DNA from 2 places in the Microbacterium sp. Cr-K20 genome. Region 1 is predicted to be linked to the other one. Evidence: predicted binding sites of a transcription regulator. Region 1 holds the regulator's gene; the other holds the start of a gene.
What was found. Region 1 encodes HrcA, which represses chaperone genes, less so after heat shock. Its sites were predicted from a motif close to TTNGCACTCGNNNNNNNCGAGTGCNAA; they were not measured.
Positions count from the first base shown of each region.

Region 1 (5,979 bases):
GCGGACGCTGGAGCGGATCCTGTTGCTGAGCCGCATCCGCGAGGGCATCGCTATCGACGAGGTGCCCGCCGCGAACCGACGCAGCGTCGCCGGGCTGATCGCCGACGGGCTCGTGGACCCGGCCGCCGCCATCCGCGGCCGTGTCCAGCTGACGCTTCGTGGTCGGCTCCTCGCCGATGCCGTGGTGCGCGAGCTCACCGACTGATCGGCCGATGCGGGCGGGCTCAGCCCGGGAGCAGGTCCATCCCCGCGGTCCGGCGCTGCGGCAGCGTCGCGCTCGTGGTGTCGAAGATGCGCGTCTGTCGGTCGGAGCCGTACACCGGCCAGCCGGGGTCGCCGTTCGTGACGAAACCGACCCAGGCCGTGTTCATCTCGTCCGCAAGCGTCTGCGGGGCGTCGCGGCCCGCCAGCCGCACCGTCTCGTCGTCCGTGAGCCGATCGAACACGAACCCGAGTTCGAGTGCATGCGCGGCGCGCAGATCGCGAACCGGACTCGGCCACGCGAACTCATACACATGCGTGCGCTCCGGTCGCGCTGCCGCCACACGACTCAACGGCCCTCGCAGCATCATGTCCGTGACGAGCTGCCCGAACACCTCGCCGGTGCTCGCCCCGGGGAAGGCCGAGCGATACTCGCGCACTGCTCGACGAGGGATGCGGGAGAGGATCCGTGCGGCCTGCAGCTTCAGCTCGCTGATGCCGGCCAGAGCCTCGGGCGGGAACCACAACCGGTACTCGTCGGTGTTGCTGCCGATCAACAGGGGGGTGTCGATCTCGCCGAGAACCTCGTGCGGAGAGCGGGGCAGGCTGTCCGGGTCGATGGCGAACTGGAAGCCGGGAGCTCCGCCCAGCGGCGAGGAGCCTGCGGACTGGGCCCTTCGCGCTTCGAGCAGCTGATCGGGTGAGAGCGCGGCGAACGAGTCACGGTCGGCCCGGACACCGAGGCGCTTTGCGAGCTGTGCGGTCACCCGTCCCGCCTTCTTCGCCGGCTGTGCAGCCAACGGTCCGGATTCGATGATCGCCCGATGGATCAGCTCGCGGGATTCGTCGCGCGCGAGAAGCCCGGCGACGATCGCCCCGCCGGCGGATTCTCCCATCGCGGTGATCTGCGCGGGATCACCGCCGAACGCGGAGATCTCGCGGTGCACCCACTCCAGCGCCGCAGCGGCGTCGCGCAGTCCGAGGTTTCTCGGTGCACCTTCGAGTACCGAGAAACCCTCCGAGCCCAGGCGGTAATTGATGGAGACGAACACGATCCCCGCTTTCGCGAAGACCGTGCCGTCGTAGAGGGGCAGAGCAGCGGTGCCCCGTTCCAGCGCCCCGCCGTGGATCCACAGGAGCACCGGCGCCGCGGAGGCCCCGGACGGTGCCCAGACATTGGCCGTGAGGATGTCCTCGCCGTCGATATGCACGGAGCCGAGGAGCTCGCCGATCGCGCCGGCGTAGGGAAGCTGGGGTGCCGTGGGGCCGAACTGCGTCGCCTCACGGATGCCCTCCCACGCCGGTACCGGCCGTGGGGCGCGGAACCTGTTCTCGCCGAACGGTGGTGCGGCATAGGGGATGGCGAGGTAGCGGTCGACCCCCTCCTCCGCGGAGCCGCGGACGATGCCGCTCGACAACGTGGTCTGAGGTGAGGAGGTCATGAGCGTCATCCTAGGGTCGCGCATCCGCGCTACGGAGAATCCCGAGCTGCACGGGGTAGGATTGGCACTCTGAACGTCCGAGTGCCAGCGGAAGGGAAGGGCGATGGTCACAGAGCGAGGACTCCAGGTTCTCCGCGCGATCGTGCAGGACTACGTCGAGACCCACGAACCCGTCGGCAGCCGATCCATCGTCGACCGGCACTCCTTCGGCGTCTCGGCGGCGACGATCCGCAACGACATGGCGCTGCTCGAGGACGAAGAGCTCATCACGGCGCCGCACACTTCGTCCGGTCGGGTGCCGACCGACAAGGGCTACCGCGTCTTCGTGAATCACCTGGCGCAGCTGCGGCCGCTCTCGTCCGCGCAGCGCTCGGCGATCGAGTCGTTCCTCGGCGAGCCCGCTGACCTCGACGACCTGATGGTGCGCACCGTGCGGGTGCTGACGCAGCTCACCGGTCAGGTGGCGCTCGCGCAGTACCCCTCGTTCGCACGTGCTCACGTCACGCACGTCGAGCTGGTGGCGTTGGCCCCCAATCGACTCCTGATCGTCCTCGTGACGGACGCCGGCGGTGTGTCGCAACGCGTGGCCCAGCTGCCGGAGGCCATCGACGAGGCCGAGATGGCGGTGCTGCGTGCACGCATGGCCGCCTTGATCACCGGTCACGGCATCGGCGAGGCCTCGGACCGCCTGCAGGCACTGCTCGCCGTGAAGGATGCGCCGAAGGATCACGTGCTGCGCGCGATCGCGAGCGTCGTCATGGACGAGCTCAGCGGATTCCGACAGGAGCGTCTGGTGATGGCGGGAGCTGCCACCCTGGCTCGTCGCGAGCAGGACTTCCGCGGCAGCATCCATCCGCTCCTCGAGGCGATCGAGGAGCAGGTGACCCTGCTGCGGCTGATGAGCGAGATGGTGACCGACGAGCACGGACTCGCCGCCAGCATCGGCACCGAGAACGCACCGTTCGGCCTCGGTGAGGCATCGATCGTCGCCAGCAACTACGCCGCGCCCAGCGGCACCGCGCGCGTCGGCGTGATGGGGCCGACGCGGATGGATTACCCGAGCAATCTCGCGGCGGCACGGGCGGTCGCCCGCTACCTGTCGCGGATGCTCGACGAAGACGAGGCCGGCCGCTGACGCGGTCGCGTCCGGAAGACACACGCAGAAAGGCGATTGTGGCGGACCACTATGAGGTTCTCGGGGTGTCCCGAGACGCTTCCACCGACGAGATCAAGAAGGCGTATCGACGTCTCGCGCGACAGCTGCACCCGGATGTGAATCCCGGTGAGGATGCGGCGGAGAAGTTCAAGCTCGTCACGCACGCGTACGACGTGCTGAGCGACGACGAGTCGCGGCGCCGCTACGACATGGGCGGAGGAGACGGCACTGCCGGCAACTTCGGCGGATTCGGCGGGTTCGGCGACATCTTCGAGACGTTCTTCGGTGCCTCCCAGGGCGGCGGTCGCGGCGCACGACCCCGTTCGCGCCGGGAGCGCGGACAGGATGCTCTCGTGCGTGTCACGCTCGACCTCGGTGACGTCGTCTTCGGCGCGCACCGCGACATCGACGTCGACACCGCCGTGCTGTGCGAGACGTGCCAGGGCTCCTGTTGCCAGGAGGGTACGTCCCCCGTCACCTGCGACATCTGCGGCGGCTCCGGACACGTGCAGCGTCAGGTGCGCAGCCTGCTCGGCAACGTCGTCACCTCTCAGCCCTGCGGCACGTGCGAGGGCTACGGCACCACCATCCCGTTCCCGTGCGGCACCTGCGGAGGCCAGGGCCGCGTGCGCTCGCGTCGCACGGTCTCGCTCGACATCCCCGCCGGCGTCGAGACCGGCCTTCGCCTTCAGCTGCCCGGCTCGGGCGAGGTCGGCAAGGCGGGCGGCCCGAACGGCGATCTGTACGTCGAGGTCACGGTCAACGCCCACCCCGCTTTCAGTCGTGAGGGCGATGACCTGCTCGCCACGCTCGAGGTGTCGATGACCGACGCCATCCTCGGCACCGAGACCACGATCCAGGGGCTCGACGGCGAGGTCGACCTCGAGATCCGCGCGGGCGTGCAGTCCGGCGACGTGCTCACCATCAAGGGGCGGGGTATCACCCCGCTCCGGGGGACCCAGCGCGGAGACCTGCGCGTCGGCGTGCAGGTGCTGACGCCCACCCGGCTGGACTCCGCGCAGCGGGCGCTGATCGAGGACTTCGCGAAGAAGACCAAGGCTCCGGATCCGCAGCTCGCGCAGTTCCAGCCCGGTCTCTTCTCGAAGCTCCGCGACCGTTTCCGCAGCCACTGATCATGGCGCTGCACTTCCTGGTCGAGTCGTCGACGGATGCCGGAGTCGGCGACCTCGTGTCGTTGACCGGCGCTGAGGCGAAGCATGCCGCCGTCGTGCGGCGCCTGCGGGTCGGCGAGGCGGTCACGGTCGGCGACGGCGCGGGCGTGTGGCTGATCGGTGCGGCCGAAGAGGTGTCCCCGACCCGCGTCGAGGTGCGGATCTCCGACCGCGTCGAGCAACCGGCTCCGAGCCCTCGGATCGTTCTGGTCCAGGCGCTCGCGAAGGGCGACCGCGACGAGCTGGCCGTGCAGGCGGCGTGCGAGCTCGGCGTCGACGAGATCGTGCCGTGGCAGGCGAGCCGCAGCGTCTCCCGCTGGGAGGGACCGAAGGCGGTCAAGGGTCGCGAACGGTGGGCGACCATCGTGCGCGAGGCCGCGAAGCAAGCCCATCGGGCCTGGGTGCCCGAGGTCACCGCACCGGTCTCGACGACGCAGCTCGCCGAGCGGGCGACCTCGCAGCGCGTGCTGCTCCTCGACCCCACCGCATCCGTGCGCCTCTCCGAGATCTCGGCCGACGATCGCGATCTGGTGCTGGTCGTGGGGCCGGAAGGCGGGATCGCCGAGGAAGAACTCGACCGGCTGACAGCTGCGGGCGCCGAAAGAGTGCTCCTGGGCGACACGGTGCTGCGGACGTCGACGGCGGGCCCGGCGGCGATCGCCGTGCTGTCGGTCGCGCTCGGCCGCTGGTGAGCTGCGTTCCGGCCGCCCACGGCGTCAGGCCGCTGGGGACGCGGCGATCAGTAGACTTGATCGCATGACGGAACCCTCGATCTTCACGCGCATTCTGAACGGGGAGATCCCTGCCGAGATCCTCGGCGAGACCGACCGCCTGTTCGCACTGCGTGACATCGCCCCGCAGGCACCGGTGCATCTCCTCGTGGTGCCGAAGACCGCGGAGTACCGCGATGTCACCGAGCTCGCCGCAGGGGATCCGTCCCTGCTGGCGGAGATGGTGGCGTTCGCCGGGAAGCTGGCCGCCGAGCACACCGACGACGGCGACTTCCGCCTCGTCTTCAACACCGGCACGAACGCCGGACAGACCGTTTTCCACGTCCATGCCCATGTGCTGGCCGGGGGATTGACCGAGAAGAGCGTCGGTGCCTGACAACAACGAACCGCAGGAACGCAGCCTGGGCGGTCGACCGCCCGAGGCCGTCGAGAAGATCTATGCCGATGGCGTCGCCATGGTGCAGCTCCTCGGCCCGCAGGACCGCCTGCTGCGGATGCTCGAGAAGGAGCACCCTGACGTCCAGGTGCTCGTGCGCGGCAACGAGATCACTCTCGGCGGCGGCGTGGATGCGGTCGCGAAGGCCAAGGCGCTGGTCGAAGAGCTGCTCGCCATGACCAGGGCAGGTCATGATCTGGCTCCGAGCGACGTCTCCAGCTCCGCCCGGATGCTGCGCCAAGAGGGGGGTCCCCGGCCGAGCGAGGTGCTGGGCGAGGCGATCCTGACCACGCGCGGCAAGGTGATCCGTCCGAAGACGCTCGGGCAGAAGGAGTACGTCGACGCGATCGAGGAGAACACGATCGTCTTCGGCATCGGCCCTGCCGGCACGGGCAAGACCTACCTGGCGATGGCGAAGGCCGTCCAGGCGTTGCAGCGCAAGGAAGTCACGCGCATCATCCTCACTCGTCCCGCCGTCGAAGCGGGAGAGCGCCTCGGGTTCCTCCCCGGCACGCTGACCGACAAGATCGATCCGTACCTGCGACCGCTGTACGACGCGCTCAACGAGATGATGGATCCCGAGATCGTGCCGCGCCTGATGGCCACCGGGACCATCGAGGTCGCCCCTCTCGCGTACATGCGCGGGCGTACCCTGAACGATTCGTTCGTCGTGCTCGACGAGGCGCAGAACACCACACCCGAGCAGATGAAGATGTTCCTCACGCGCCTCGGCTTCGGCACGCGCATGGTCGTGACGGGCGACATCACCCAGGTCGACCTCCCGCAGGGCTCCTCCGGACTGCGTCTGGTCACGCGCGTGCTCGACGGCATCGACGACATC
Region 1 is NZ_JARE01000050.1:221,003-226,981, forward strand. Features, by position in the region: gene hemW (radical SAM family heme chaperone HemW) at 1-205, shown strand, start outside; gene GZ67_RS0111875 (carboxylesterase/lipase family protein) at 225-1,643, opposite strand; gene hrcA (heat-inducible transcriptional repressor HrcA) at 1,747-2,778, shown strand; gene dnaJ (molecular chaperone DnaJ) at 2,817-3,932, shown strand; gene GZ67_RS0111890 (16S rRNA (uracil(1498)-N(3))-methyltransferase) at 3,935-4,663, shown strand; gene GZ67_RS0111895 (HIT domain-containing protein) at 4,728-5,078, shown strand; gene GZ67_RS0111900 (PhoH family protein) at 5,158-5,979, shown strand, end outside.

Region 2 (5,979 bases), on a different contig from region 1:
CGCGCAGGATGGTGATGCCCTCGTCTGGTACGCGACGAAGGACGAGGGATCGGCCGCCTGCCTGGTCCTCGACGTCGGCGTGCAGTCGCAGACGAACTGTCTCGCCGCGGAGGAGTCGGAGCGCGGACTGTCGGCGTCATTGTCGCTCCCGGGGGAGACGGGCTCCGACATCATCCAGGCCACGATGCTCCTCTCGACAGCGGGGGAGCCGCTGGTCGCGATCCAACGGTGGGGCGGGGTCGATTCGCTCCTGGCCCAGTTCCCCGAAGACGTGCGCGACCGGGCGGAATCACTGACCACGGAGGGGTTCGAGCTCGGTCTCTCGCTCGTCGGTGTCTTCCGGGACGCGCCGGTGTGGCTGGGGGATCGGCTATCGGAACAGGGCGCCACCGAGCGGTGCCTGATCGTGGATGCCGCCGGGCCGGTCGTCTGCAAGGGCTTCGAGACCGCGTTCGCGGAGGGCCTCACCGTGAAACTCGAGACCGTCGACCCCTCGGGTGCGCGGGTCGCGACCGCGGCGTTGGACCTGCAGTTCACGAACCAGCAGACGCCGTACCTGACTGTCTCCGTCGACTCCGCAGCGCCCGGCGTCGAGAACGACCCCGTCGTGATCCCGGTGTCGCCGGGTGAGCAGATCGAGGTCGAGGACCCGAGCGACGGCGGCTGATCCCGGCGGGGCTCGGCGACGGTCAGCCGGCGGCAGGAACCCGATCGGCGAGGATCGCCCGCCGCTGATCGCCGATACGCGCGAGGATCAGCGTGGCCTCCTGATCACCGCGCAGCGTGAGCTTCTTCCGGAACGCCGCAGGGTCGATGTCGACACCGCGCTTCTTGATCTCGATGCGACCGACGCAGTGCGCCTGGAGAGCGGCGTTGATCGCCTTGGGGTTGGCGGGCAGGGTCTCGCGCACGCGGAACGACTGCACGAACGGGCTCGTCAGCGCGGCATCCGAGGTGAGATAGGCGATGTGCTCGTCGAGCATCCCGGCATCGAGGCTCCGGGCCACATCGCCGATCAGGCGGGCGCGGATCACGGCGCCGTCCGGCTCGTGCACGAAGGCGCCGAGCTCGCGCACGGGCTCATCGGCCACGTCGGCCGGTGCGGTCATCTCGTGCGATCGGTCGCCGCGGATCACGAGCGCCGAGCGTCGCACGCCTTCTCGGGCGAGGGCGCCGCTCCACACGACCAGCTCGACGACGCTGCCGTCGGCGCTCACCCACTGCGCCTCGGCGTCGGCGGGAAGAGCGTCGCGGTCGTGCGCGGGGCCGAGCTTGATGCCCGTCGGCACGCGCGCCGCGACGTCGAAGGCCCAGTCCAGCGAGGGGGAGTAGTCGTCTGCAGAGACGCGGCGGGTCTCACTGTGCCCGGAGGTGCGCCGGGCGGGATCCATCCAGATCGCGCGTGCGTTCGAAGCATCCGAGCCCTCGAAGGCGTCTTCCGCCGTGCTGTGCCGAACCACCGCGCCCTCTCCGAAGGGCGCGAGGTTGTAGGCCGCGATGGCGGCGGTGACCTCGTCGGCATCGACGGCGAGCACATCGAGTCCGGCTCCGGCGAACGCGAGGGCGTCGCCGCCGATCCCGCAGCCGAGGTCGGCAACGGTGGTGAACCCCGCGCTGCGGATCCGCTGGGCGTGTCGTGCGGCCACACCGAGCCGCGTCGCCTGCTCGAGCCCGGCTCGGGTGAACAGCATCCGCGCGGCGAAGGGGCCGAACTTCGCCGACGCCTTGGACCGCAGGTGCGCCTGGCCGACCACCGCCGAGACCAGCTCGGGGGAGTGCCCGGCGGCACGCAGCCGTGACACGGCGCGGGCGACGTCGGCGGTCGACCCGATCGTCCCGACCGTGTCGAGCAGTTCGAGACCGGCGGGGGTCAGCAGGGCACGCAGCTCGGACATCTCCACGTCCTCAGCCTAATTCCCGCTCGCATCACTGAATCACGGCGTGCGTTGGCACTCGCATTGCATGAGTGCCAGCCCAGCGCATAGACTGGATTAGCACTCTCGGGTTGAGAGTGCGAACAAGTCTTTCGTGTCAGTGTCAAGAAAGAAGAGGTAGACCGTGTCGGTTTCCATCAAGCCGCTCGAAGACCGCATCGTCATCCAGCAGGTCGAGGCCGAGCAGACCACCGCGAGTGGCCTGGTCATCCCCGACACCGCCAAGGAGAAGCCCCAGGAGGGCGAGGTCGTGGCCGTCGGCCCCGGCCGCATCGACGACAACGGCAACCGCGTTCCGATCGACGTCGCTGTCGGCGACCGTGTCCTGTACAGCAAGTACGGCGGCACCGAGGTCAAGTTCGGCGCAGACGAGTACCTCGTCCTGTCCGCTCGCGACGTCCTGGCGGTCGTCGTCCGCTGATCTGCGGAACCGGGTTCCGCCCCTCTCGAAGAGTGGTGCCCAGGTCCTCGAAGGGGGCTCGGATGCTTCGGCATCCGAGCCCCCTTCTGCATCCCGCCATCAGGCATCCGATTCCTGCCGATCTCCGCGCGGCGACGGGCCGCCGCTCTCCGGGCCGCCGGTGCGGGCATAGTGTTGTGCGGTGACCCCCGAGACGACCCGCGCAACGCAGACGGCCGGAGTCGCCTACGCCGGATCCGCTTACCTCCTCTGGGGCGTGCTCCCGCTCTACTTCCTCCTCCTGGTGCCGACCGGTCCGTGGGAGGTCGTCGCGTGGCGGGTGCTGCTGTCGTTCGTCTTCTGCATCCTGCTGCTCACGGTCACGCGCGGCTGGGCGCCGTTCGGTGTGATCCTGCGGCAGCCGAAGCTGCTGGGCTGGACCGCGCTCGCCGGTCTCCTGATCTACGTCAACTGGCAGGTGTTCCTCATCGGAACCCTCAGCGACAACGTGGTCGAGACGAGTCTGGGCTACTTCATCAACCCCATCACCACCGTGCTGCTGGGCGTCTTCGTCTTGAAGGAGCGCATCCGGAAGCTGCAGTGGGCCGCGATCGCCATCGCCACGATCGCGGTCGTCGTGATCATCGTGGCCTACCGTGCCTTCCCGTGGATCGCGCTCTCGCTGACCGCGTCGTTCGGTGTCTACGGGCTCATCAAGAAGAAGATCGGTCCGGCGGTGGACGCCGTCAGCGGTCTCACCCTCGAATCGTTCTGGCTGATCCCGATCGCCGTCGTGCAGCTGATCGTGGTCGCGACGACTCCCGCGGGCATCACGATGGGAGGGAACGGGTGGGTGCACGCCGTGCTGCTGGCCTTCGCCGGTGTGGCGACGGCCGTGCCCCTGCTGCTGTTCGCGGCGGGAACCCGCCGGATCAACCTCACGGTGATCGGGATGATCCAGTTCATCACCCCGGTGATGCAGTTCCTCATCGGCGTCGCGATCCTGCACGAGCCCATGCCGCCGGAGCGCTGGGCCGGGTTCGTCATCGTGTGGATCGCGATCGGGGTCTTCGTCGTCGACCTGCTGATCGCCGCCCGCCGAGGGCGCCGGATCGCCCCGCCCGAACTCGTCTGAACCCGCGGTTCTCCGGCCCGGAATCCCGGTATCGGATCGTTAACGCACCGAGATACTTGCACCCCCTGCGGACGGGTATCACGCCCTAGTGTTAGAGCACCCGCCCGTGGTCACAATCCACGTTCAGTTACGCAAGGGAGCACCATGAACGCAATGAAGGGTTCGCGCACCGCGAAGGTCTTCGCAGGGATCGCTTTGATCAGCGCATCCGCCATCGTCATCGCCGGCTGCAGCAGCACGCCGAACGCTGAGCCCAGCGAAGGTGGTGAGAAGCCGGCCGTCGATCTGACGCTCAAGCTCGGCTCGCTGCTTCCCGCGACCGGCTCGCTCGCCTTCCTCGGCGCTCCGATGGAAGCCGGCGTCCAGCTGGCTGTCAACGAGATCAACGAGGCCGACGCCGGCGTGACCATCGACCTCACCACCGCCGACGAGGGTGACCTCGACAACAAGGCGTACGAGACCTCGATCACCAACCTCCAGAACGAGGGCATCACCGCGATGGTCGGCGCCGCGTCGTCGAGCGTCACCAAGCTCATCCTCGACGGCAACGCCGGCGCGGGCATCCTCACCGTCTCGCCGTCGAACACGTCGCCGGACTTCTCGGGCATCAACCCGCTGTACTTCCGCACGGCACCGAGCGACAACCTGCAGGGCGAGGTCCTCGGCAACCAGATCGCTGAAGACGGTCACAAGACCCTCGGCATCATCTACCAGAACGACCCCTACGGCACGGGCCTGTTCGAAGCCATCAAGTCGACGTTCGAGGGCACCGGCGGCGAGGTCGTCGCGGATGCATCGTTCAACCAGGGCGACGGCCAGTTCAACGCTCAGGTCTCCGAGATCGCGGCCGCCAAGCCCGACGCGGTCGCGGTCGTCTCGTACGACCAGTTCGCGACCATCGCGCCGCTGCTCGGCAACGCGGGCGTCGACACGGGCTCGCTGTACCTCGTCGACGGCAACCTGAAGGACTGGGGCACCGACGTCTCGGTCAACCTCGAGGGCTCGAAGGGCACCCGCGCCGGCGCTGAGCTGCCGCAGGACTTCCTCGACCAGCTCAACGAGGTCTGGACCGCCGACGGCAACGACCCGATCGACGCCGTGACCTACTCGGCTGAGGCCTACGACGCCGTCATCCTCATGGCGCTGTCGGCTCTGGCTGCCGGCTCCGTCGAGGGCGCCGACATGGCCGAGCAGATGGGCACCGTGTCCGGCGGTGGCGACGAGGGCGAGAAGTGCACCACGTACGCCGAGTGCGCCGACATCATCAACGGCGGCGGCACGGCGGACTACGACGGCCTCTCCGGCGAGATCACGTTCGACGAGAACAACGACCCGAAGGGCGCCGCGATCGGCGTCTACGAGTTCGGCGCCGACAACACCACCACGCGCCTCAAGTAAGCGCACAGACGAGGCCCCGGATGCTCAGCATCCGGGGCCTTCGTCGTCCCCGCCCCGCCCCGTCCCGTCCCGGTTCATCCGTCGGGAGCTCGCACGGATGTCGGGAGAAACGCCGGGCGAGGACCCGACGGATGCACGAACTCCCGACGGATGCCCGCGCCGAGAGCCGACGGATGCCCGCCATGCACGCAGGAGGGGAATGCCGCGTGGCATCCCCCTCCTGCGTGAACGCGTTCAGGCGGCGTCGGTGCCGAGCGTGCCGAGGTAGAGGCCGATGACCTTGGGGTCGTTCAGCAGCTCGCGCCCGGTGCCCTCATAGGCGTCCTTGCCCTGATCGAGCACATAGCCGCGGTCGCAGATCTGCAGGCAGCGGCGCGCGTTCTGCTCGACCATGATCGTCGTCACGCCCGCCTTGTTGATGTCGGAGACACGGATGAAGGCATCGTCCTGACGCACGGGGGAGAGGCCAGCCGACGGCTCGTCGAGCAGCAGCACCGACGGATCCATCATCAGCGCGCGCGACATCGCGACCATCTGCCGCTCACCGCCGGAGAGGGAACCTGCGCGCTGCTTGAGGCGCTTGCCCAGCTCACCGAAGATGCTGCTGACGAACTCCAGGCGCTCGGCGAAGATCTTGGGGTTCTGGTAGAGCCCCATCTCCAGGTTCTCCTGGATCGTGAGCGACGGGAACACGTTGTTCGTCTGCGGCACGAAGGCCACGCCGCGGCGCACGAGCTTGTCGGCCTTGAGCCCGACGATACTCTCGCCCTTCACCGTGACATCGCCCGAGCGGATCTCGACCATGCCGAAGATCGCCTTGAGCAGCGTCGACTTGCCGGCGCCGTTCGGGCCGATGATGCCGATCAGCTCACCCTTGTGGGCCACGAGGTTCGCGCCGTTGAGGATGTTCACCCCGGGCAGGTATCCGGCGTGCACATCGGTCAGCTCGACGATCACGTCGTCGTTCTTGATCTCGTTGCGCTCCGCGGGAGCGGGCGCGGGCGTGGGGGCGGATGCGTCGGTCATGCCTTCTCCTCCTCGACGTCTTCGGCCTCGACTTCGGCCTCGACCTCGGTCTCGATCTGCTCCCGGATGCGGACCGCGTCCTCTTC
Region 2 is NZ_JARE01000059.1:15,522-21,500, forward strand. Features, by position in the region: gene GZ67_RS0114140 (hypothetical protein) at 1-667, shown strand, start outside; gene GZ67_RS0114145 (class I SAM-dependent methyltransferase) at 690-1,901, opposite strand; gene groES (co-chaperone GroES) at 2,059-2,355, shown strand; gene rarD (EamA family transporter RarD) at 2,537-3,469, shown strand; gene GZ67_RS0114160 (ABC transporter substrate-binding protein) at 3,614-4,867, shown strand; gene GZ67_RS0114165 (ABC transporter ATP-binding protein) at 5,102-5,893, opposite strand; gene GZ67_RS0114170 (ABC transporter ATP-binding protein) at 5,890-5,979, opposite strand, start outside.
Region 2: groES (co-chaperone GroES) is a predicted target of HrcA. The motif match lies at 1,947-1,973, and genes of this name have one in related genera.